One region of the Pseudomonas sp. KB_15 genome, then DNA from elsewhere that is predicted to be linked to it. Evidence: predicted binding sites of a transcription regulator. Region 1 holds the regulator's gene; each other region holds the start of a gene.
What was found. Region 1 encodes FliA, which starts transcription of late flagellar genes. Its sites were predicted from a motif close to CTAAAGTTTNNNNNNNNNNNGCCGNTAA; they were not measured.
Positions count from the first base shown of each region.

Region 2: AB4Z35_RS26545 (flagellar protein MotY) is a predicted target of FliA. The motif match lies at 3,048-3,075, and genes of this name have one in related genera.
Region 3: flgM (flagellar biosynthesis anti-sigma factor FlgM) is a predicted target of FliA. The motif match lies at 1,039-1,066, and genes of this name have one in related genera.

Region 1 covers NZ_JBFREX010000006.1:123,038-131,189, reverse strand. Annotated here, with positions in the region: gene AB4Z35_RS09985 (protein-glutamate methylesterase/protein-glutamine glutaminase) at 1-225, opposite strand, end outside; gene AB4Z35_RS09980 (chemotaxis protein CheA) at 274-2,580, opposite strand; gene AB4Z35_RS09975 (protein phosphatase CheZ) at 2,628-3,416, opposite strand; gene AB4Z35_RS09970 (chemotaxis response regulator CheY) at 3,438-3,809, opposite strand; gene fliA (RNA polymerase sigma factor FliA) at 3,978-4,718, opposite strand; gene fleN (flagellar synthesis regulator FleN) at 4,715-5,545, opposite strand; gene flhF (flagellar biosynthesis protein FlhF) at 5,662-6,990, opposite strand; gene flhA (flagellar biosynthesis protein FlhA) at 7,002-8,152, opposite strand, start outside.
Region 2 covers NZ_JBFREX010000053.1:859-9,010, forward strand. Annotated here, with positions in the region: gene AB4Z35_RS26525 (bacterioferritin-associated ferredoxin) at 1-147, opposite strand, end outside; gene AB4Z35_RS26530 (peroxiredoxin) at 460-1,062, shown strand; gene rnt (ribonuclease T) at 1,261-1,938, opposite strand; gene pyrC (dihydroorotase) at 1,935-2,981, opposite strand; gene AB4Z35_RS26545 (flagellar protein MotY) at 3,141-4,046, shown strand; gene AB4Z35_RS26550 (argininosuccinate synthase) at 4,176-5,393, shown strand; gene AB4Z35_RS26555 (hypothetical protein) at 5,543-6,241, opposite strand; gene AB4Z35_RS26560 (response regulator transcription factor) at 6,784-7,410, shown strand; gene AB4Z35_RS26565 (PA3496 family putative envelope integrity protein) at 7,490-7,669, opposite strand; gene nth (endonuclease III) at 7,777-8,152, opposite strand, start outside.
Region 3 covers NZ_JBFREX010000007.1:53,257-58,140, reverse strand. Annotated here, with positions in the region: gene AB4Z35_RS10370 (flagellar brake protein) at 1-66, opposite strand, end outside; gene AB4Z35_RS10365 (flagella synthesis protein FlgN) at 160-627, opposite strand; gene flgM (flagellar biosynthesis anti-sigma factor FlgM) at 676-1,002, opposite strand; gene flgA (flagellar basal body P-ring formation chaperone FlgA) at 1,170-1,928, opposite strand; gene AB4Z35_RS10350 (chemotaxis protein CheV) at 2,012-2,977, shown strand; gene cheR (protein-glutamate O-methyltransferase CheR) at 2,990-3,817, shown strand; gene flgB (flagellar basal body rod protein FlgB) at 4,186-4,593, shown strand; gene flgC (flagellar basal body rod protein FlgC) at 4,597-4,884, shown strand, end outside.

The sequences.
Region 1 (8,152 bases):
CGGGCAGCGTTGCATGATGTGCCGCACGGCAGTGATGCCGTCCATCATCGGCATCTCGTAGTCCATGGTGATCACGTCGGGCTTGAGGGCCAGCGCCTGATCAATCGCCTCTTTGCCGTTGGTCGCCGTGCCGACGACCTGGATATTCGAATCCGCTGAAAGAATTTCCGAGACGCGGCGGCGGAAAAACCCCGAATCGTCCACCACCAGGACTTTGACTGCCATAAACACTCCATTAGATGGAGCGAGGCCAGGCGCCCCGCTCCACCAGAATCAAATACGCCGTGTGGCGTAACGCTTGAGCATGCTCGGAACATCGAGAATCAGCGCGATGCGGCCGTCACCGGTGATGGTGGCGCCGGACATGCCCGGCGTTCCCTGGAGCATTTTGCCCAATGGCTTGATGACCACTTCTTCCTGGCCCACCAGCTGATCGACGACAAAGCCGATCCGTTGCGTGCCCACCGAAAGGATCACCACATGACCCTCGCGCTGCTCTTCGTGAGCGGCGGAGCTGACCAGCCAGCGTTTGAGATAGAACAGTGGCAGTGCCTTGTCCCGCACGATCACCACTTCCTGGCCGTCCACGACGTTGGTGGTCGACAGGTCGAGGTGGAAGATCTCGTTGACGTTCACCAGCGGGAACGCAAACGCCTGGTTGCCGAGCATGACCATCAGCGTCGGCATGATCGCCAGGGTCAGAGGCACCTTGATGACGATCTTCGAACCCTGGCCCTTGACCGAGTAGATGTTGATCGAACCGTTGAGCTGGGAAATCTTGGTTTTCACCACGTCCATGCCCACGCCACGACCCGATACGTCGGAGATCTCAGTCTTGGTCGAGAAACCCGGGGCGAAGATCAGGTTGTAGCACTCGGTATCGCTCAGTCGGTCTGCCGCGTCCTTGTCCATCACACCGCGTTTAACCGCGATGGAACGCAAGACGTTCGGGTCCATGCCTTTACCGTCATCGGAGATCGACAGCAGGATGTGATCGCCCTCCTGCTCGGCCGCCAGGATGACCTTGCCACCACGGGCCTTGCCCGAGGCTTCGCGTTCTTCCGGCGATTCGATGCCGTGGTCGACCGCGTTGCGCACCAAGTGCACCAACGGATCGGCCAGGGCCTCGACGAGGTTCTTGTCGAGGTCGGTTTCTTCGCCGACCAGTTCCAGGTTGATCTCTTTCTTGAGCTGGCGAGCCAGGTCGCGAACCAGGCGCGGGAAGCGCCCGAAGACTTTCTTGATCGGTTGCATCCGGGTCTTCATGACCGCGGTTTGCAGGTCGGCGGTGACCACGTCGAGGTTCGACACGGCCTTGGACATGGCTTCGTCACCGCTGTTGAGGCCCAGACGGACCAGGCGGTTACGCACCAGCACCAGCTCGCCGACCATGTTCATGATTTCGTCGAGGCGCGCAGTATCGACCCGCACGGTGGTCTCGGCTTCACTGGCCGGTTTTTCTGCCGGTGGCGCGGCCGGAGCGCGGGACGATGCCAGTGCAGCAGCCGGTGCAGCAGCCGGTGCAGCAGCGGCTGCCGGGGCCGGCGCCTGGGCTTTTGGCTCCGGTGCCTTGGCCACAGGTTTGGGCGCCGCAGCCTTGGCTGCCGGTGCCGCAACAGAAGCGTTCGAACCGTTGGCCACAGCCGCGGTGCCGACTTCGCTGAACTTGCCTTTGCCGTGCAGTTCGTCGAGCAGCGCTTCGAACTCGTGATCGGAAATCAGATCGCTGCCGGCCGCCACCGCGCTTGGGGCTGCGGGGGCAGGTACTGAAGCAATGGCCGATTCCAGTGCCTCGACAGCAAAGTTGCCCTTGCCGTGCAGTTGGTCGAGCAGTGCTTCGAATTCGTCGTCGGTAATATCGGAACTGTCGCCTGCCGCCTTCGGGGCCTCTGGCGCAACGGGCGCAACGGGCGCAACGGGCGCCGGGACCACCGCATCGACGGCGAACTGGCCTTTACCATGCAGTTGATCGAGCAATGACTCGAACTCGGCATCGGTGATTTCGTCGCTGGCGGCCGTCTCGCTGGCAAGCGCCTGCGCAACTGCCGGAGCCTCAGCCTGGGCCTTGACGGCATTCAGCGAGTCCAGCAACTGCTCAAATTCATTGTCAGTGATGTCGCCCGAATCGGTTTCAGCCACGGGCGCTTCGACCGCGGCAGCAACAGGCGCAGAGGCCACCTCGTCAGCCGATTGCGGCTCGGCCAGACGGGCCAATGCCGCAAGCAATTCAGGTGTCGCAGCCGTGATCGGGCTGCGCTCGCGGACTTCGCTGAACATGCTGTTCACCGCGTCCAGCGCTTCGAGAACCACGTCCATCAGTTCCGAATCGACGCGCCGCTCACCCTTGCGCAGGATGTCGAACACGTTCTCGGCGATGTGGCAGCACTCCACCAGCTCATTGAGCTGGAGGAAGCCGGCGCCCCCTTTTACAGTGTGAAAACCGCGAAAAATTGCATTGAGCAAATCCGCATCATCCGGCCGGCTTTCCAGCTCGACCAGTTGCTCGGACAGTTGCTCAAGAATCTCGCCGGCCTCAACCAGGAAATCCTGAAGGATCTCTTCATCGGCGCCGAAGCTCATCAGGGGGGTGCTCCTAACAGGTCTAAAAACCTAAAATACCTAAAGTTCTAAAACCCTAGGCTGGATAGCAAATCGTCCACATCGTCCTGACCGGACACAACGTCTTCTCTTTTATCGGCATGAATCTGCGGACCTTCACCCTGAGAGAGATGTTTTTGTGGATCTTTTTCAGCAAGCATCGCTTCACGGTCATGTTCGATGCCCGCAAAGCGGTCCACCTGACTGGCCATCAGCACGAGCTTGAGCAGGTTGCTTTCAACTTCGGTGACCAACTGGGTCACGCGCTTGATCACTTGCCCTGTGAGGTCCTGGTAATCCTGGGCGAGCAGGATGTCGTTCAGGTTGCCCGACACCGCGCGATTGTCCGTGCCGCTGCGCACCAGGAAACCGTCGACCCGCCGGGCCAGTTCACGAAACTCTTCAGCGCCGACTTCACGACGCATGAAGCGCCCCCAGTCCGTGCTCAAGGCCTGGGCTTCATCCGCCAGGCTGTTGACCAGCGGCGTGGCATTCTCCACCAGATCCATGGTGCGGTTGGCCGCGGCCTCGGTCAGCTTGACCACATACCCCAGACGCTCGGTGGCGTCGGTGATCTGCGACACTTCTTCGGCTTGCGGCATGTGCGGGTCAATCTGGAAATTGACGATCGCGCTATGCAGCTCGCGAGTGAGCTTGCCCACCTCCTGATACAGGCCGCGGTCACGGGTCTGGTTGAGCTCATGGATCAATTGCACCGCATCGCCGAACTTGCCTTTTTCAAGGCTCGCGACCAATTCGACGGCGTGTTTTTTCAGGGTCGATTCAAAGTCGCCCAATGAAGTTTCGTTATTGCCCATAGCTCCCCCGTGGCGCACTCATCAACCGATGCGTTCGAAAATCTTCTCGATTTTTTCTTTCAACGCCTGGGCCGTGAAGGGCTTGACCACATAGCCGTTAACGCCGGCCTGGGCCGCTTCGATGATCTGCTCACGCTTGGCTTCAGCGGTCACCATCAGCACCGGCAGGTGCTTGAGCTTTTCATCGGCACGCACGTGGCGCAGCAGATCGATACCGGTCATGCCAGGCATGTTCCAGTCCGTAACCAGAAAGTCGATGCTTCCGCTGTTGAGCACCGGAATGGCGGTAGTGCCATCGTCGGCCTCGACGGTGTTGGTGAACCCAAGGTCACGCAGCAGGTTCTTGATGATCCGCCGCATCGTTGAGAAGTCATCAACGATGAGGATTTTCATGTTCTTGTCCAATTCGACCTCCAAGCAGTCTTAAACGCGCCCAGCACCTGGACGCGCCATTTCAATCAATCCGGCAAAGCACTCAATGACTGTCTGGAGCACAACAGATCGAGACCGGCGCAGTTCAACACCACACCAGCTTCGTTCACAGTGTCCCCCACACTGCCTTCAGCGCGCTCGCCACTCCCCCAAACGCCCCCGCAAACGGGCCGCGCACTGGCTGTGTAACTGGCTGACCCGAGATTCGCTGACCCCCAGGACCTCACCGATTTCCTTGAGGTTCAACTCTTCGTCGTAGTACAGCGCCAACACCAGTCGCTCACGCTCCGGCAAATTGGCAATCGCATCCGCCAGCGCAGCCTGGAAGCGTTCATCTTCCAGATCGCGTGACGGCTCGAGATGAGCACTCGCGCCATCCTCGTGCAGCCCTTCGTGTTCGCCGTCCTGCAACAGATCGTCGAAACTGAACAGCCGGCTGCCCAGGGTGTCGTTCAAAATTCCGTAGTAATCGTCGAGACTCAATTGGAGTTCGGCCGCAACTTCGTGATCTTTAGCATCACGGCCGGTTTTCGCTTCAATCGAGCGAATGGCGTCGCTGACCATGCGCGTATTGCGGTGAACCGAACGTGGCGCCCAGTCCCCCTTGCGCACTTCATCGAGCATGGCGCCGCGGATTCGAATGCCCGCGTACGTCTCGAAACTGGCGCCTTTGCCGGCGTCATATTTGGTCGACACTTCAAGCAGGCCGATCATCCCGGCCTGGATCAGGTCTTCAACCTGGACACTGGCCGGCAAGCGCGCCAGCAAGTGGTAGGCAATGCGTTTAACCAGCGGCGCATAACGCTCGATCAGCTCGTACTGCGCATCACGTGCCGATGCTTTGTAGAGGTTGTAACCGCTGGCTGTCATAGCACAGGTCCTGCTGTCTGCTGCACGAGGCGCTCGACGAAAAACTCCAGGTGCCCGCGCGGGTTGGCAGGCAGTGGCCAGGTATCGACCTTCTGTGCGATGGCCTTGAACGCCAGCGAGCACTTGGAACGCGGGAAGGCCTCGTAGACGGCGCGCTGTTTCTGCACGGCCTTGCGCACGCTTTCGTCGTAGGGCACCGCGCCGACATATTGCAGGGCGACGTCGAGGAAGCGATCCGTGACCTTGGTCAACTTGGCGAACAGGTTGCGCCCTTCCTGCGGGCTCTGGGCCATGTTGGCCAGAACGCGGAAGCGGTTCATGCCGTAGTCGCGATTGAGCAACTTGATCAAGGCGTAGGCATCGGTAATCGAGGTCGGCTCGTCGCACACCACCAGCAGCACTTCCTGGGCTGCACGAACGAAGCTGACGACCGAGTCACCAATGCCCGCAGCGGTGTCGATCACCAATACGTCGAGGTTATCGCCGATATCACTGAAGGCCTGGATCAGACCGGCGTGCTGCGCAGGGCTCAGATGCACCATGCTCTGAGTGCCGGATGCGGCCGGAACGATACGAATGCCGCCTGGTCCCTGCAGCAGTACATCGCGCAGTTCGCAGCGGCCCTCGATCACGTCGGCCAGGGTACGTTTGGGTGTCAGGCCCAGTAGAACGTCGACGTTCGCCAACCCCAGGTCGGCGTCCAGCAACATGACGCGCCGGCCAAGCTCAGCCAAAGCCAGGGACAAGTTCACTGACACGTTAGTTTTCCCGACGCCACCTTTGCCGCCGGTCACCGCGATCACCTGTACGGGATGCATGCTGCCCATGTTATTTCTTTACCTTGTCTTGCATAGACGGAGGCCACATTACTGGCTGCGCGTTCGCAAACGGAACAATGCATGGCAGACCATCGATGTAGGTACAAAAACTGTTCATTATTACCTCAGCCAACCTGCTTGGTCGGGCTGTGGTAGATGTCAGCGAACATGTCAGCCATGGCTTCTTCGCTGGGTTCTTCCTGCATTTGCACACTCACGGCGCGACTGACCAACTGGTGACGACGCGGCAGATGGAGATCATCCGGAATCCGCGGACCATCGGTCAGGTACGCCACCGGCAGCTCATGACTGATGGCAAGGCTCAACACCTCACCCAGACTAGCCGTTTCATCCAGTTTAGTCAGGATGCAGCCAGCGAGCCCGCAACGCTTGTAACTGTGGTACGCGGCGGTTAGAACCTGTTTTTGGCTGGTGGTTGCCAGGACCAGATAATTTTTCGAGCGGATGCCACGACCGGCCAGGCTTTCGAGCTGCATGCGCAGGGCCGGATCGCTGGCCTGCAGGCCGGCGGTATCGATCAGCACCACGCGCTTGCGCAGCAAGGGTTCCAGAGCCTGCACCAGGGACTGGCCCGGATCGACGTGGGTCACCGACACATTGAGTATGCGCCCCAGGGTCTTGAGCTGCTCCTGGGCACCGATGCGGAAGCTGTCCATGCTCACCAGCGCAATGTTCTGCGCGCCGTACTTGAGCACGTAACGGGCGGCTAGCTTGGCCAGGGTGGTGGTCTTGCCCATGCCGGCCGGGCCGACCATGGCGATCACACCGCCCTCTTCCAGTGGCTCGACTTCCGGCGTAGCGATCATGCGCGCCAGGTGAGCCAGCAACATGCGCCAGGCCTGACGGGGTTCTTCGATTTCGCCAATCAGCGCCAGCAGGTCGCGCGACAGCGGGCCAGACAGGCCAATGCGTTGCAGGCGACGCCAGAGGTTGGCCTGGTCCGGACGGCTGCCCTGCAGCTGATTCCAGGCCAGGGAGCCCAGCTGGACTTCCATGAGTTCGCGCAGGCTGTTGAGTTCGAAACGCATCGAGTCGAACGCACGCGGGTCCACGCCTGTGGAGGTGGGTGCCGCAGCCGGTGCAGGACGACGGGGTTCGGTGTACGTCGGCTCGATCAGCGGCTCGGCGGCGGTCAGCGGCAGGCCGGCGAACAACTGGCGGTTGGTGCTCTTGTCGCTCTCGCCCTCGCCGCGCAGGCTCAATTCGGCCTGGGCGGTGACGATCCGCGACTGAGTCTTGCGCAGCTCGTCTTCGAGCTCCATGTTCGGAACCCGCGGCGCCAATGCCGACAACTTGTAATCCAGCGCAGCCGTCAGCTCGACACCACCGGCGATCCGGCGGTTGCCAATGATGGCGGCATCAGCGCCCAGCTCATCGCGAACCAGCTTCATGGCCTGACGCATATCGGCGGCGAAAAAACGCTTAACTTGCATAAACCACTACCTCAGCCGTTGGGCCCTACTGTCGCAACGATGGTCACTTGCTTGTTGTCAGGGATTTCCTGGTAAGCCAACACGTGCAAACCCGGGACTGCGAGCCGGCCGAATCGCGAGAGCATCGCGCGAACCGGACCGGCCACCAGCAGAATCACCGGCTGACCTTGCATCTCCTGGCGCTGCGCTGCGTCGATCAGCGAGCGTTGCAGCTTCTCAGCCATGCTTGGCTCCAGCAGAACGCCCTCTTCCGAGCCTTGCCCTGCCTTTTGCAGACTATTGAGCAATATCTGTTCCAACCTTGGCTCCAGCGTGATAACTGGCAGCTCCGACTCAGTGCCGACAATGCTTTGCACGATTGCACGGGATACGCCAACACGCACGGCGGCCACCAGAGCGGCGGTATCTTGACTCTTGGCGGCATTGTTGGCGATGGCCTCGGCAATGCTGCGGATATCGCGCACAGGCACTTGTTCGGCCAACAGCGCTTGCAACACCTTGAGCAGCTGCGACAGCGAAACCACCCCCGGCACCAGTTCCTCGGCCAGTTTCGGCGAGCTTTTGGCCAGTAACTGCATGAGTTGCTGCACTTCTTCGTGACCGATCAGTTCACTGGAATGCTTGTAGAGTATCTGGTTCAAGTGGGTAGCCACGACCGTACTGGCATCGACCACCGTATAACCGAGGGATTGCGCCTGGGCACGCTGGCTGATTTCGATCCAGACCGCCTCCAGACCGAAAGCCGGATCTTTGGCGGTAATGCCATTGAGCGTGCCGTAGACCTGCCCCGGGTTGATCGCCAGCTCACGATCCGGGTAAATCTCCGCTTCAGCCAGGATCACCCCCATGAGGGTCAGGCGATAGGCACTTGGCGCCAGGTCGAGGTTGTCGCGGATATGCACGGTCGGCATCAGGAAGCCCAGATCCTGGGACAGCTTCTTGCGCACCCCCTTGATCCGTGCCAGCAACTGGCCGCCCTGGTTGCGGTCCACCAGCGGAATCAGGCGATAACCCACTTCCAGGCCGATCATGTCGATGGGCGTCACGTCATCCCAACCAAGCTCCTTGGTTTCCTGGGCGCGGGCCGGCGACGGCAGCAGCTCCTGCTGGCGCTTGACCTCTTGCAGGGCCTGCACCTTGGCGACGTTTTGCTTTCTCCAGA
Region 2 (8,152 bases), on a different contig from region 1:
GACCACTTCCTTGGCGAGGCAGGCACATTTGCCGCATTGACTTGCAACGCCGGTGGCCACACGGACTTCCTTGTAGCTGCAGCATCCTTCATAGATCGCATCGCGGATTTGACCGTCGGTGACGCCAGTGCAGAGGCAAACATACATAAGGAAGGACCGTCGCTGATTGTGACTCAATTGCGATGGATCTTAATGTTAACGAGAATGATTGTCAAAGTGCTTTCAGAGCACTTTTCCTCATAAGGGTGTGCGCCTGACGAACGGTCTGGCGCACAAAGTCAGTGAAGAAAGCCGAGTGTCGATTTTACCGTCCCGGGAAAAAACAGCTAAGACAGCTCAAACACGCGGTGTATGATGGCCAGTCTTTTGCGACCGGGGATCGTGTCACAGGGCTGTCGCCTCAGGGTGGCAGGCTGGTGCGAACCCTGTTTCTCACGCTATTACACCAGGAGATATCCAATGAGCGTACTCGTAGGCAAACAAGCCCCTGACTTCACCGTACCGGCCGTACTCGGCAATGGCGAGATCGTTGACAGCTTCACCCTGTCTTCGGCGATCAAAGGCAAATACGGCCTGGTGTTCTTCTACCCACTGGACTTCACCTTCGTTTGCCCGTCCGAGCTGATCGCTCTGGACAACCGCATGTCCGAGTTCAAGGCGCGCAACGTTGAAGTGGTCGCTGTGTCGATCGACTCGCACTTCACCCACAACGCATGGCGTAACACCCCGGTCAACAATGGCGGTATCGGCGAAGTCCGCTACACCATGGCTGCCGACATCAAGCAGGAAATCATGAAGGCCTACGACGTTCAGTCCGCTGACGGCGTGGCTTTCCGTGGCGCGTTCCTGATCGACGACAAAGGCGTTGTCCGCTCGCAGATCATCAACGACCTGCCGCTGGGCCGTAACATGGAAGAGCTGTTGCGTCTGGTCGACGCTCTGCAATTCCACGAAGAGCACGGCGAAGTCTGCCCTGCCAACTGGAAGAAAGGCGACAAAGGCATGAACGCTTCGCCAGAAGGCGTTGCGGCTTACCTGACCGAGCACGCTGCCGCTCTGTAAGGCGCACGCTCCAGCTACAAAAAAACCGGCCATCGAGGCCGGTTTTTTTATGGGCGGGAATAAATCTGCGACTGAAATCCCTGTAGGAGCGAGCTTGCTCGCGATGGACTCAAGAACACCGCGGGGAACCAGAACGCCCGCGTTATCGTTAACGACCATCGCGAGCAAGCTCGCTCCCACATTGATTCGTGAGTGCAATCAATCGTTGAAGTCTTCCCAGCCACCCATTTGTTTCCAGCGATTGACGATGCCGCAAAACAGCTCCGCGGTCTTTTCGGTGTCGTAGCGGGCCGAGTGAGCCTCACGACCGTCGAAGTCGATGTCCGCTGCCTGGCACGCCTTGGCCAGCACGGTCTGGCCGTAGGCGAGACCCGCGAGCGTGGCGGTATCGAAACTGGAGAACGGATGGAACGGATTGCGCTTCATGTCCAGGCGCGCAACCGCTGCATTCAGGAAGCCCAGGTCGAAACTGCTGTTATGCCCGACCAGGATCGCCCGTTTGCAGCCATTGGCCTTGAGGGCCTTGCGCACGCCGCGGAAGATATCGTTCAGGGCAGACTCTTCACTCACGGCCATGCGCAGCGGGTGATCGAGCTTGATCCCGGTGAACTCCAGGGCGGCTGCTTCGATGTTCGCGCCTTCGAAAGGTTCGACGCGGAAGAAGTAAGTGTGATCCGGGTAAACAAAACCCTTTTCATCCATGGCGATGGTGGTCGCGGCGATTTCCAGCAGGGCGTCGGTGGCCGAGTTGAAGCCACCGGTTTCTACGTCGACGACAACCGGCAGGTAACCACGGAACCTGGCGGCCATTGGATGACGAGGGCCGCCTCCGCCGCCATTGCCTTCCAGTTCGTCGTCGAAATGGTCTTCACTCACGCGTGTTCCTCCAGCAGGCGCCAGCGCAGTTTTTCACCGGCGCGCAGCGGGATAACGGTCAGCTCGCCAAACGGCAGGCTGGTCGGGGCGGTCCATTCTTCGCGGACCAGGGTGATGCGATCGGTGTTGGCCGGCAGACCATAGAACCGAGGGCCGTAGAGGCTGGCGAAGGCTTCGAGCTTGTCCAGCGCATTGCGCTGTTCGAAGGCTTCGGCATACATCTCGATGGCAGCAAAGGCGGTGTAGCAACCGGCGCAACCGCAGGCCGCCTCCTTGGCGTGCTGGGCGTGGGGCGCCGAGTCGGTGCCGAGGAAAAACTTCTCGCTGCCGCTGGTGGCGGCGTCGAGCAGGGCTTCCTGGTGCGTATTGCGCTTGAGGATCGGCAGGCAATAGAAGTGCGGCCGAATCCCGCCCACCAGCATGTGGTTGCGGTTGTACAGCAGGTGGTGAGCCGTGATGGTCGCGCCTACGTTGGCCGAAGCCGAGTTGACGAACTGCACGGCGTCCGCGGTGGTGATGTGTTCGAAAACCACTTTGAGGGTCGGGAAACGTTCGACCACACGGCGCATGTGCTCATCGATGAAGATTTTTTCGCGGTCGAACACGTCGACATCGCCACGGGTGACCTCACCGTGAACCAACAACGGCATCCCGACTTCGGCCATGGCCTCGAGTGCTGGGAAGATCTTGTCGATGCTGGTGACGCCAGAGTCCGAGTTGGTGGTCGCGCCGGCCGGGTACAGCTTGGCGGCGTGAATGAATCCGCTGGCCTTGGCCTCGCGAATTTCTTCAGGCTGGGTGCGGTCGGTCAGGTACAGGACCATCAGCGGCTCGAACGAGCTGCCAGCCGGGCGGGCAGCGAGAATCCGCTGGCGATAGCCGTCGGCTTCGGCCGCGGTGCGCACCGGTGGAACCAGGTTGGGCATGATGATGGCGCGGCCAAAGGTGCGCGCGACATCCGCGACGGTATTGGCCAACACGGCACCATCGCGAAGATGAATATGCCAGTCGTCGGGACGCAGCAGGGTCAGGCGGTCGGACATGAGGGGATTCCAGGCGGGTCAAACTCAAGGGAATGCTACCGGAAAAGACTCTTGCAGGCACTCGCTATCAAGTTTTGCAGGAAGCATCCGATATCCAACAGGTATGCCGTAAACATCTGTGTGTCGGTCTTTTTGTTGTAGAAGCCAGTGGAGCCTCCCGTGCGCCAGCGTTATTTAGCCTTGCTCAGTGTGTTTGCCAGCCTCCCGGCAATGGCGCTCACTTTCCAGACCCGTCTGGAGAACATTGAGTGGACGGTCGAAGGAGACAAGTTCGAATGCCGTCTGACGCAACCGATCACCGACTTCGGTACCGGCGAGTTCGTGCGTCGTGCCGGCGAGCAGGCTATTTTTCGTCTGAAAACCTACAACCCGATGATCGGCGGCGGTTCGGTGACCTTGCTGGCCGCTGCGGCACCGTGGCAACCGGGGCGTGACGATATCAATCTGGGCACGGTGAGAATCGGCAGCGGCAACGTGTTGTTCAACAGTTCACAGGTTCAGGCCGGACGCCTGATCAACGGTCTGATGGACGGTCGCAGCCCGGTGGTTCGCCATTCCTCGGGGGATGGCCGGGTCTCGGAAGTGCGTTTGTTGCCGGTCAGGTTCAACAAGGCCTTTGCCGATTACCAAGGTTGCGTGGCCAAATTGTTGCCGCAGAATTTCGAGCAGGTGAAGCAATCCGAAATCGGCTTCCCGGGCGGCGGAATCGAACTCGACAGCGCCGCGAAGGCCAGGCTGCAGGTGATGCTGGAGTACATGAAGGCCGATCCGACGGTCAATCACATCGAACTCGACGGTCACTCCGACAACAGCGGCAACCGCCTGACCAACCGCGACCTGTCGCGGCGCCGAGCCCTGGCAGTGATGGAGTTCTTCAAGGCCAACGGCATCCAGGAGTCGCAAATCACCGTGCGTTTCCATGGCGAACGTTATCCGTTGGCGCCTAATACCAGCAACGCCAACCGCGCGAAGAACCGTCGGGTAGCGGTACGTCTGGAGCGCGGAGCACCTACGGAACAAGTCGCCCCGCAGGCGACGAAAGCGGCCACTTCGGCAACTTCCTGACTCTTCGGTCGTCGTCGCGCTCTCGACAGATTCTGTCGCTTTGTCGTCATAAGCTGTCGCGCCACTGTAAATTATCCTGCATGAGCGGTAGACTTCACGGCTTTCCGTAGAACCCCGTGGAGTGATGGCATGGCGGACGTAAACAAGGTCGTTCTGGCATATTCCGGCGGCCTGGACACTTCGGTGATCCTCAAGTGGCTGCAGGATACTTATAACTGTGAAGTGGTGACCTTCACCGCTGACCTGGGTCAGGGCGAAGAGGTCGAACCTGCACGCGCCAAGGCTCAGGCCATGGGCGTCAAAGAGATCTACATCGACGACTTGCGCGAAGAGTTCGTGCGCGATTTCGTTTTCCCGATGTTCCGCGCCAACACCGTTTACGAAGGCGAGTACCTGCTGGGTACTTCCATCGCTCGTCCGTTGATCGCCAAGCGCCTGATCGAAATCGCCAACGAAACTGGCGCTGACGCCATTTCCCATGGCGCCACCGGCAAGGGTAACGACCAGGTTCGTTTCGAACTCGGTGCGTACGCCTTGAAGCCAGGTGTGAAAGTGATCGCTCCGTGGCGCGAGTGGGACCTGCTGTCCCGTGAAAAGCTGATGGACTACGCCGATAAGCACGCGATCCCGATCGAGCGCCACGGCAAGAAGAAGTCCCCGTACTCCATGGATGCCAACCTGCTGCACATCTCCTATGAAGGCGGCGTGCTGGAAGACACCTGGACCGAGCACGAAGAAGACATGTGGCGCTGGACCGTTTCCCCGGAAAACGCTCCAGACAAGCCGCAGTACCTGGAACTGACCTACCGCAACGGCGACATCGTCGCGCTGGACGGCGTCGAAATGACTCCGGCCACCGTGCTGGCGACCCTGAACCGTATCGGTGGTGAGCACGGTATCGGCCGTCTCGACATCGTCGAGAACCGCTATGTGGGCATGAAGTCCCGTGGCTGCTACGAAACCCCTGGCGGCACCATCATGCTGCGCGCCCACCGTGCGATCGAATCGATCACCCTGGACCGCGAAGTGGCTCACCTCAAAGACGAGCTGATGCCCAAGTACGCCAGCCTGATCTACACCGGCTACTGGTGGAGCCCTGAGCGTCTGATGCTGCAACAGATGATCGATGCGTCCCAGGTCAACGTAAACGGCGTTGTGCGCCTGAAGCTGTACAAGGGCAATGTGATCGTTACTGGCCGCAAGTCCGACGACTCGCTGTTCGACGCCAACATCGCTACCTTCGAAGAAGATGGCGGCGCGTACAACCAGGCGGATGCAGCGGGCTTCATCAAGCTCAATGCCCTGCGCATGCGCATTGCGGCGAACAAAGGCCGGAAGCTGTTCTGAGACCTTTGAACTCGTGATGGGTGCCTGACCTCGTCCTCGACGAGGTCAGGCACCTGAAAGCGGGGTGTGACGCCAGTTACTACGTTGTCGGGTGTTTTCGTTTCCGCTGACGATTTTCTGTTTTTCTCCTTCCAATAGTCCGTCCTGTACTACGCGTTGTCGTTGGCCGGTTGTCCGGCTTGATCAACGACCGACAACCTGTGCGAGTCCAGATTGTAGGCAGCATAAAAGGCGGCACAGCGCTTCCTGGTCTGCTTTGAGTATTTAAGCGCACAGGCTTTCAGAAAAGTCTCCGAAACGGCACAAGTGACAAACAGAATCACATACGCCGTCTTTTCCCGTGGCTTGCGGGTATTTTCCAGCAGCGCGCCAAACTCGACCTCCTTGCTCATCCATCGTGCATCAACGATGTACAGGTCTTTTACAAGTTCCGGTAACTGAAGCTGATGCTGAACAAAGACGGTGGTTTGCAGACCAATCTCTGTTGGTGGGTCCTGTGCGCCGCAGGGCGTCCGGGCTGTCTGCCGGTCATTCGTTGAGGTTTCCAGAGCGGAATTCCCAGGCGGCTTCCCGGACGCTTTTTTTTCCGGCCTCCCAGCATCATCCATGACCTTCATGAAGTGTTTTCCCTTTTCAAAGTCGGACGGCGCATAAAGTGATTTGTAGTTGAAGTTGAGTGTCGCGAAAAAAAGCAAAAGTAAGTAAAACGGAAAGCTGATCAGAAACCAGACATAGAGCTCTCTTTCCTCTTGGTCAAGGAAGGGGAGAGAAACGGCTGCCGAAGTTTCAGAGAGTGCTGCGAATATCGCGATAATTGTCATCGGGTTGGTAATTTGTTTTCTTATCATGTTCTGTACTCATGCTGGATTGTCTTTTCTCGAATGATTATGAAGTTGGTTTGATGTGGCGATTATTGTAGTGATTTTTATTGTTTTCTGGTTTTGACAGGTGTTTTTGTTTGTTTGGTTGCTGTTCGATTTTTTTGGATGTCGGGTGTGTTTTAATGATTGCTCAAAAAAAATTATTTGCTGTAAGAGTAATTGGATGCTTGGTGTGTGATATTTCTTGTGTGAATGTTGAGTGCGTAAATGTCAGTTACATTTTAACGGAGGACTGGAGGCTTATATTTTTCAGGGCGCGACGGTTCAGGCAGGCTCTCGGAAAATTTTGGTCGTAAATCGATAGAGGCGACTGCTGGAAAGTGCGACACACTGACGCTGATACAGTTTTCAACTCATTCCGCTCGAGGGTTTCTTGTAGGAGAAATCCGTGTTGTTTGTAGGGGATGTCTCTTGGTGCAGGTGGCTGGAAGGGGCGACATGCCATGGGTGAAACGACTAGGCTATTGTGCGGGCTCTAAAAATTCGAACAGCGAAAATTGGACTTGCCCATGAATAAAGTGCTGATCGTGGATGATCACCCCGTCATTCGTCTTGCGGTACGTATGCTGATGGAACGTCATGGCTACGAAGTTATTGCAGAAACCGATAATGGTGTGGATGCACTGCAACTGGCCCGTGAACTTATGCCGGATATTGTCATTCTGGATATCGGGATTCCGAAACTGGACGGGTTGGAAGTCATCGCGCGTTTGTCGTCGACCTCAATGCCGATGAAAGTGCTGATTTTGACTTCCCAGGCGCCGGGGCATTTTTCCATGCGTTGCATGCAATCCGGTGCGGCCGGTTATGTCTGCAAGCAACAAGACCTGACGGAGTTGCTCAGTGCTATAAAGGCCGTGTTGTCAGGCTACAGTTACTTTCCCAATCAAGCCTTGCATACCGTGCGTTGCAGTCTGGGGAATGCAAGTGAGGCCGATATGGTTGATCGATTGTCGGGGCGGGAAATGATGGTTCTGCAACAGTTGGCTAAAGGGAAGACCAACAAAGAGATTGCCGATGGAATGTTTCTCAGTAATAAAACCGTCAGTACCTACAAGACCCGTCTGTTGCTCAAACTGAATGCGCGGTCTCTGGTCGATCTGATCGAACTGGCACAACGCAATGGTCTGGTGTAATGAGGTAACTGCGCGACAAGGAGCGCCTGCCAGGGCAGCCACCATAAAAAAAGCCTCCGTTTCGGGAGGCTTTCAGGTGTCATAAGTCAAAATCGTAATCGGCCAATTGCTTTTGCAGTCGGCGCTCCTCCAGCAGATTGTCGATGGTGCGGCGTTTGCTCAGATTAGTTTTCGCTACTTCAACCACCGGCTCAGCGTCATCGGTTTCGGCGGTGGTGAAGTCGTCTTCTACGTCCAATTGCTCTTTGCCAGTACTCATTTAATTACTCCAGGCTTAAGAAGGCCTTTGGCGCTCCTTATATCGACAATCTCCCGGCGGGTAAAAAAGTTTTTTTCAATCGATAATTCAAAAAACCCAAGAGCGCCTCAATCGTCGGAGGTTTTGTGCTTGTATTCGCACAAGTCCTCGATCCGGCAGCTTCCGCATCGTGGCTTGCGAGCCAGGCAAACATAGCGGCCGTGAAGGATCAGCCAGTGATGGGAGTCGAGCAGGTACTCCTTGGGCACGAATTTCATCAGCTTTTTCTCGACTTCCACCACATTCTTGCCGGGAGCAATGCCGGTCCGGTTGCTGACCCGGAAAATATGCGTGTCGACGGCCATGGTCAGCTGACGAAATGCGGTATTGAGTACCACATTGGCGGTTTTGCGGCCGACACCGGGCAGCGCCTCCAGCTCTTCGCGGGTTTGTGGCACTTCACCGGCGTGGTGCTCGACCAGCAAGCGGCAGGTTTCGATCACG
Region 3 (4,884 bases), on a different contig from region 1:
TTCCAAGGGCGTGGAGAGCACCTTGGGTGGCTGCGGAGCATCATCCACGGATAAGGCATTGGACACGGTTAATCAATCTCCAGACAAAATTTGACTACGACTAGCCAGCATTTTGCCAGCATCTTTCGCGTCTTGGATAGAGCGGGCTCATCGACCGGCCTAAGCCTGACTGAGCGGGCGTGGCTTAGCAAGCTTGGAGAAGGTTCCGCTGGCATCGTAAAGCGCCGGGGTTTCACCGCCGTTAAGGATTTTCAGCTGGGTGGCTGTAGCGGCTTGCTGAGTGAGAATCGACTGGCCGTTGTTGGCATTGATGGCCTGGCACTGGGCCAGGAGATTGGTCAGCACGTCACTTTGCGCCAGCAACTGGTCACCGATGCTCGACTGGCTGGCCAGTTGCTCCAGGCCGGTACGGTTGGTCGGCAGGTTGAGGCTGGCGAGAATTTCACTGCGCTTGCGGCCATGCTGTTCGAGCAGAACGACCAATGCCTGTTTCTGCGCCAGGATGCCCTCGAGCAATGGCATGTCGCGGCCATGCAAGGCGAGGGATTCGGTCTGCAGTAACTCCAGCAAGTGTTGCGCTGGAGCAAAGTCGTCGGTGATCAGTTGCAGTAAATGAGTGTCGTGCATGGCTGGCCTTGGGTTTTAAGCGTCCAAAAGCCTGGCGCCGGCGATGGCCTAGCGCTGGGCTTCGAAGTTGAGCAGTTTGCTGGCTACACGGTTGCTGTCGACTTTATAGCTGCCATCGGCAATCGCTGCTTTCAACTCTGCCACGCGGGCTTTGTCGACGGCAGGCTGATCGCGCAGCTTGTCAGTGACCTTCTGCAACTGTTGAGCCTCATTGCTGAGATGTACCGATTCCCCGCTTTTGACGGTACCGGCCTGTTCGGCCGCGGACTCCAGCGGCGCGGATTTGTCGGCTTCGGCGCTTTCCTTGCTGGCGCTGGTACGTGTACTGCCCGTAAGGGACGAGGAGCTGTTCAAACGGCTGAAATCGATGACCATGATAAAAAACCTCTGGGAATTTGGACGCTTGCCATGGTTTCGGCCATTCCCTGGAAAACTTTAGGCTCATTTATCAATGAACCTCGCGCGCGTCAGCGCTTGCCCTGCATGGAGCACAGTCTAGGGAACCGCCGCGGCAAGCGCCACATTCCGATGAACAGTGAGCTTTACATGGACACTTCCACCTGCCCCGGCGCCATCACCTGCGCCTTGATGACTCGCTGGGAATTGAGGTTTTTCACCCGGATCTGTTCGCTCAGGCTGCCGTTCGACAGGGCTTCGCCCGGCATGCGCACGCTGAGCGTACCGCTGCGGGCGGTAATCACCACCTGATCACCCTTGCGGATGACCTCGGCCTGTTCGATATGTACCAGGGTAATCACCTGGTCGGCGACCATTGGTCGGGTCAGTCGCTGTCCAACCGCCTGGTCGAGGGTGGTCAGGTAGCCCTGGCCGATCAGGCTGATATCGCGCTCGCGCAGGATTACATCCCCAGGCTCGACAATGGCGGCGCGGCGCAGTGGCCGGGCGGTGGTCACGACATCGCGAAACAGGCGGACTTGAGCGGGTACGAACACTGTCCAGGGGGAAGCGCCCTCGCAGCGGACCTTGACCGTGACCCGTCCCAGCGGCTTGGGACTCTCAAGGGTCGCTGTCAATTCCTTGTCGCACATGGGCATGTGCATGCGCGGGTCGAGCGGGTTGACCTGGATTTCGTAGCGACCTTCCGTTTGACTGGTGGCCAGATAGTCTTCTACGGTGAATTCAAGAAAGCCCTGAGTGACGCCGATAAGCATGTCAGGCAAGGTAACCGCGTCAGCAAGGGCAGGGCTGCCAGCGTTGAACAGGCAAACGGCCGCCAGCACGCCGAGCAATTTTCGGCAGGGTGTGGTCAAGTGTCGGAAAAATGTCGGTTCTGTGTTCATAACGATTAAAAAAGCAAGCGCCGTGCCGTTCAGTGATGAAGGCGCGTCGCAACAACACTTGGCGTTGGTGTAGGAGTCTGGGCATGGCTGGTGTAATGGATTCGGTGAACCAGCGCACGCAACTGGTGGGGCAGAATCGCCTTGAGCTGTTGTTGTTCCGTCTCGACGGCCAGCAGCTGTACGGGATCAACGTTTTCAAGGTTCGGGAGGTGCTGCAATGCCCCAAACTGACTCTGATGCCCAAGTCCAGTCCTGTCGTGTGCGGCGTGGCGAATATCCGGGGGGCGACCATTCCGATCCTTGATCTGGCGATGGCGACCGGCTCCGGTGCTTTGAAGGACAAGAACAATCCCTTCGTGATCATCACGGAGTACAACACCAAGACCCAGGGTTTCCTGGTTCGCTCGGTGGAGCGCATCGTCAACATGAACTGGGAGGAGATCCATCCGCCACCCAAGGGCACTGGACGCGATCACTACCTGACGGCGGTGACGCGAGTCGACAATCAGCTGGTTGAAATCATCGACGTCGAGAAAGTGCTGGCGGAAGTGGCACCGACGCCGGAAGCGATCTCCGTGGGTGTGGTGGATGTCGAAACCCAACACAAGGCGCTTTCGTTGCGTGTGCTGACGGTTGACGACTCGTCGGTGGCGCGCAAGCAGGTCACGCGTTGCCTGCAAACGGTCGGTGTCGAAGTGGTGGCGTTGAACGACGGTCGGCAAGCGCTGGATTACCTGCGCAAACTGGTCGACGAGGGCAAGAAGCCGGAAGAAGAGTTCCTGATGATGATCTCCGATATCGAAATGCCGGAGATGGACGGGTACACCCTGACGGCGGAAATCCGCAACGACCCGCGCATGCAAAAGCTTCATATCATCCTGCATACTTCGTTGTCGGGAGTGTTCAATCAGGCGATGGTCAAGAAGGTCGGTGCCGATGACTTCCTGGCCAAGTTCCGTCCTGATGACCTGGCATCCCGGGTGGTCGACCGGATCAAGGCAGCAGATATCAGCCAGGGGCCTGCACCCCTGGCAGTCAACACGATTTAAGAGGCGGCATCATTGTCTACGGGTAATTTGGATTTCGAACAGTTCCGGGTATTCCTGGAAAAAGCCTGTGGCATTTTGCTCGGTGAAAACAAGCAGTACCTGGTCTCCAGCCGTCTCAACAAACTGATGGAACAGCAAGGCATCAAGTCTTTGGGTGAGCTGGTTCAGCGCATGCAGACCCAGCCGCGTAGCGGTTTGCGCGAACAGGTGGTGGATGCCATGACCACCAACGAAACCCTGTGGTTTCGAGACACCTACCCGTTTGAAGTCTTGAAGAACAAGGTACTGCCCGAAGCGATCAAGGCCAGTCCCGGCCAGCGCCTGCGCATCTGGTCGGCGGCGTGCTCGTCGGGGCAGGAGCCGTATTCGCTGTCGATGTCCATCGACGAGTTCGAGCGGGTCAACCTGGGCCAGTTGAGGATGGGCGTGCAGATCGTTGCCACCGACCTGTCCGGGACCATGCTGAACAACTGCAAGACCGGCGAATACGACAGTCTGGCCATCGGTCGCGGTCTGTCGCCTGAGCGCCTGCAGCGTTATTTCGACCCGAAAGGGCCGGGGCGCTGGGCGATCAAGGCACCGATCAAGAGCCGGGTGGAATTCCGTTCGTTCAACCTGCTGGACAGCTACGCGAGCCTCGGCAAGTTCGACATCGTGTTCTGCCGCAACGTGTTGATCTACTTCTCCGCCGAGGTGAAGAAGGACATCCTGTTGCGCATCCACAGCACGTTGAAGCCGGGCGGTTACCTGTTCCTCGGTGCTTCCGAAGCACTGAACGGTTTGCCGGATCATTACCAGATGGTCCAGTGCAGCCCGGGGATCATTTACCAGGCGAAGTGATTTCGCTGGCGTCGGCAAAAAAAACGGGAGTCCTCAGGGGCTCCCGTTTTTTTGTGCCTGCTGATTTCTCACGGGTACCACCTACTCCCTGTGGGAGCGGGCTTGCCCGCGAAAGCGGTAGATCAGAAAAGTCATATCGGCTGACACGACGCCTTCGCGGGCAAGCCCGCTCCCACAGGGTCAAGTGTTGTCCTCCAAATCAAGTAAGGCGGCAGAAAAGCGACATCCGGCGGAAAACCGTTGCCGCTTTTCTGGCATTGCCGCGTTGCCATGGCCGGCAAAGCCCCGGTTTCCGGGCTTTTTTGAATTGGCATGGGGCTTGCTAAGTTGATCCTACGAAAAATCAGGTCACCCGAAGGTTTCCCGACATGAGCATCAGCTTCGATAAAGCGCTCGGTATCCACGAACAAGCCCTGGGCTTCCGCGCCCAGCGTGCCGAAGTCCTGGCCAATAACATCGCCAACGCCGATACCCCGAACTACAAGGCTCGGGACCTGGACTTCTCGAAGGTACTCGCCGAGCAGAACGAGAAAACCAAAAACGGCACCTTCGCCTTGAACATGACCAACAGCCGTCACATCGAAGCTGAAGGCCTGGGCAATGGCGACGAGTCGTTGCTGTATCGCACGCCGATGCAACCGTCGATCGACCAGAACACCGTGGACGCTCAGCTGGAACAGTCGAACTACGCGGAAAACGCGATCGGCTTCCAGGCCAGCTTCACCCTGCTCAACAGCAAATTCAAAGGGCTGGTGTCAGCCCTGCGCGGAGAGTAAGCCATGTCTCTATCCAGTGTTTTCAACATTGCCGGTAGCGGCATGAGTGCGCAGACCACGCGTTTGAACACCGTCGCTTCGAACATCGCCAACGCCGAGACCGTCTCGTCGAGCATCGACCAGACCTACCGCGCGCGTCACCCGGTGTTCGCCACCATGTTCCAGGGCGGCCAGAGCGGCGGCAGCGACTCGCTGTTCCAGAGCCAGGACGCGGCCGGTCAGGGCGTGCAGGTGTTGGGTGTAGTCGAAGACCAGAGCAACCTCGAGGCGCGCTACGAGCCGAACCATCCG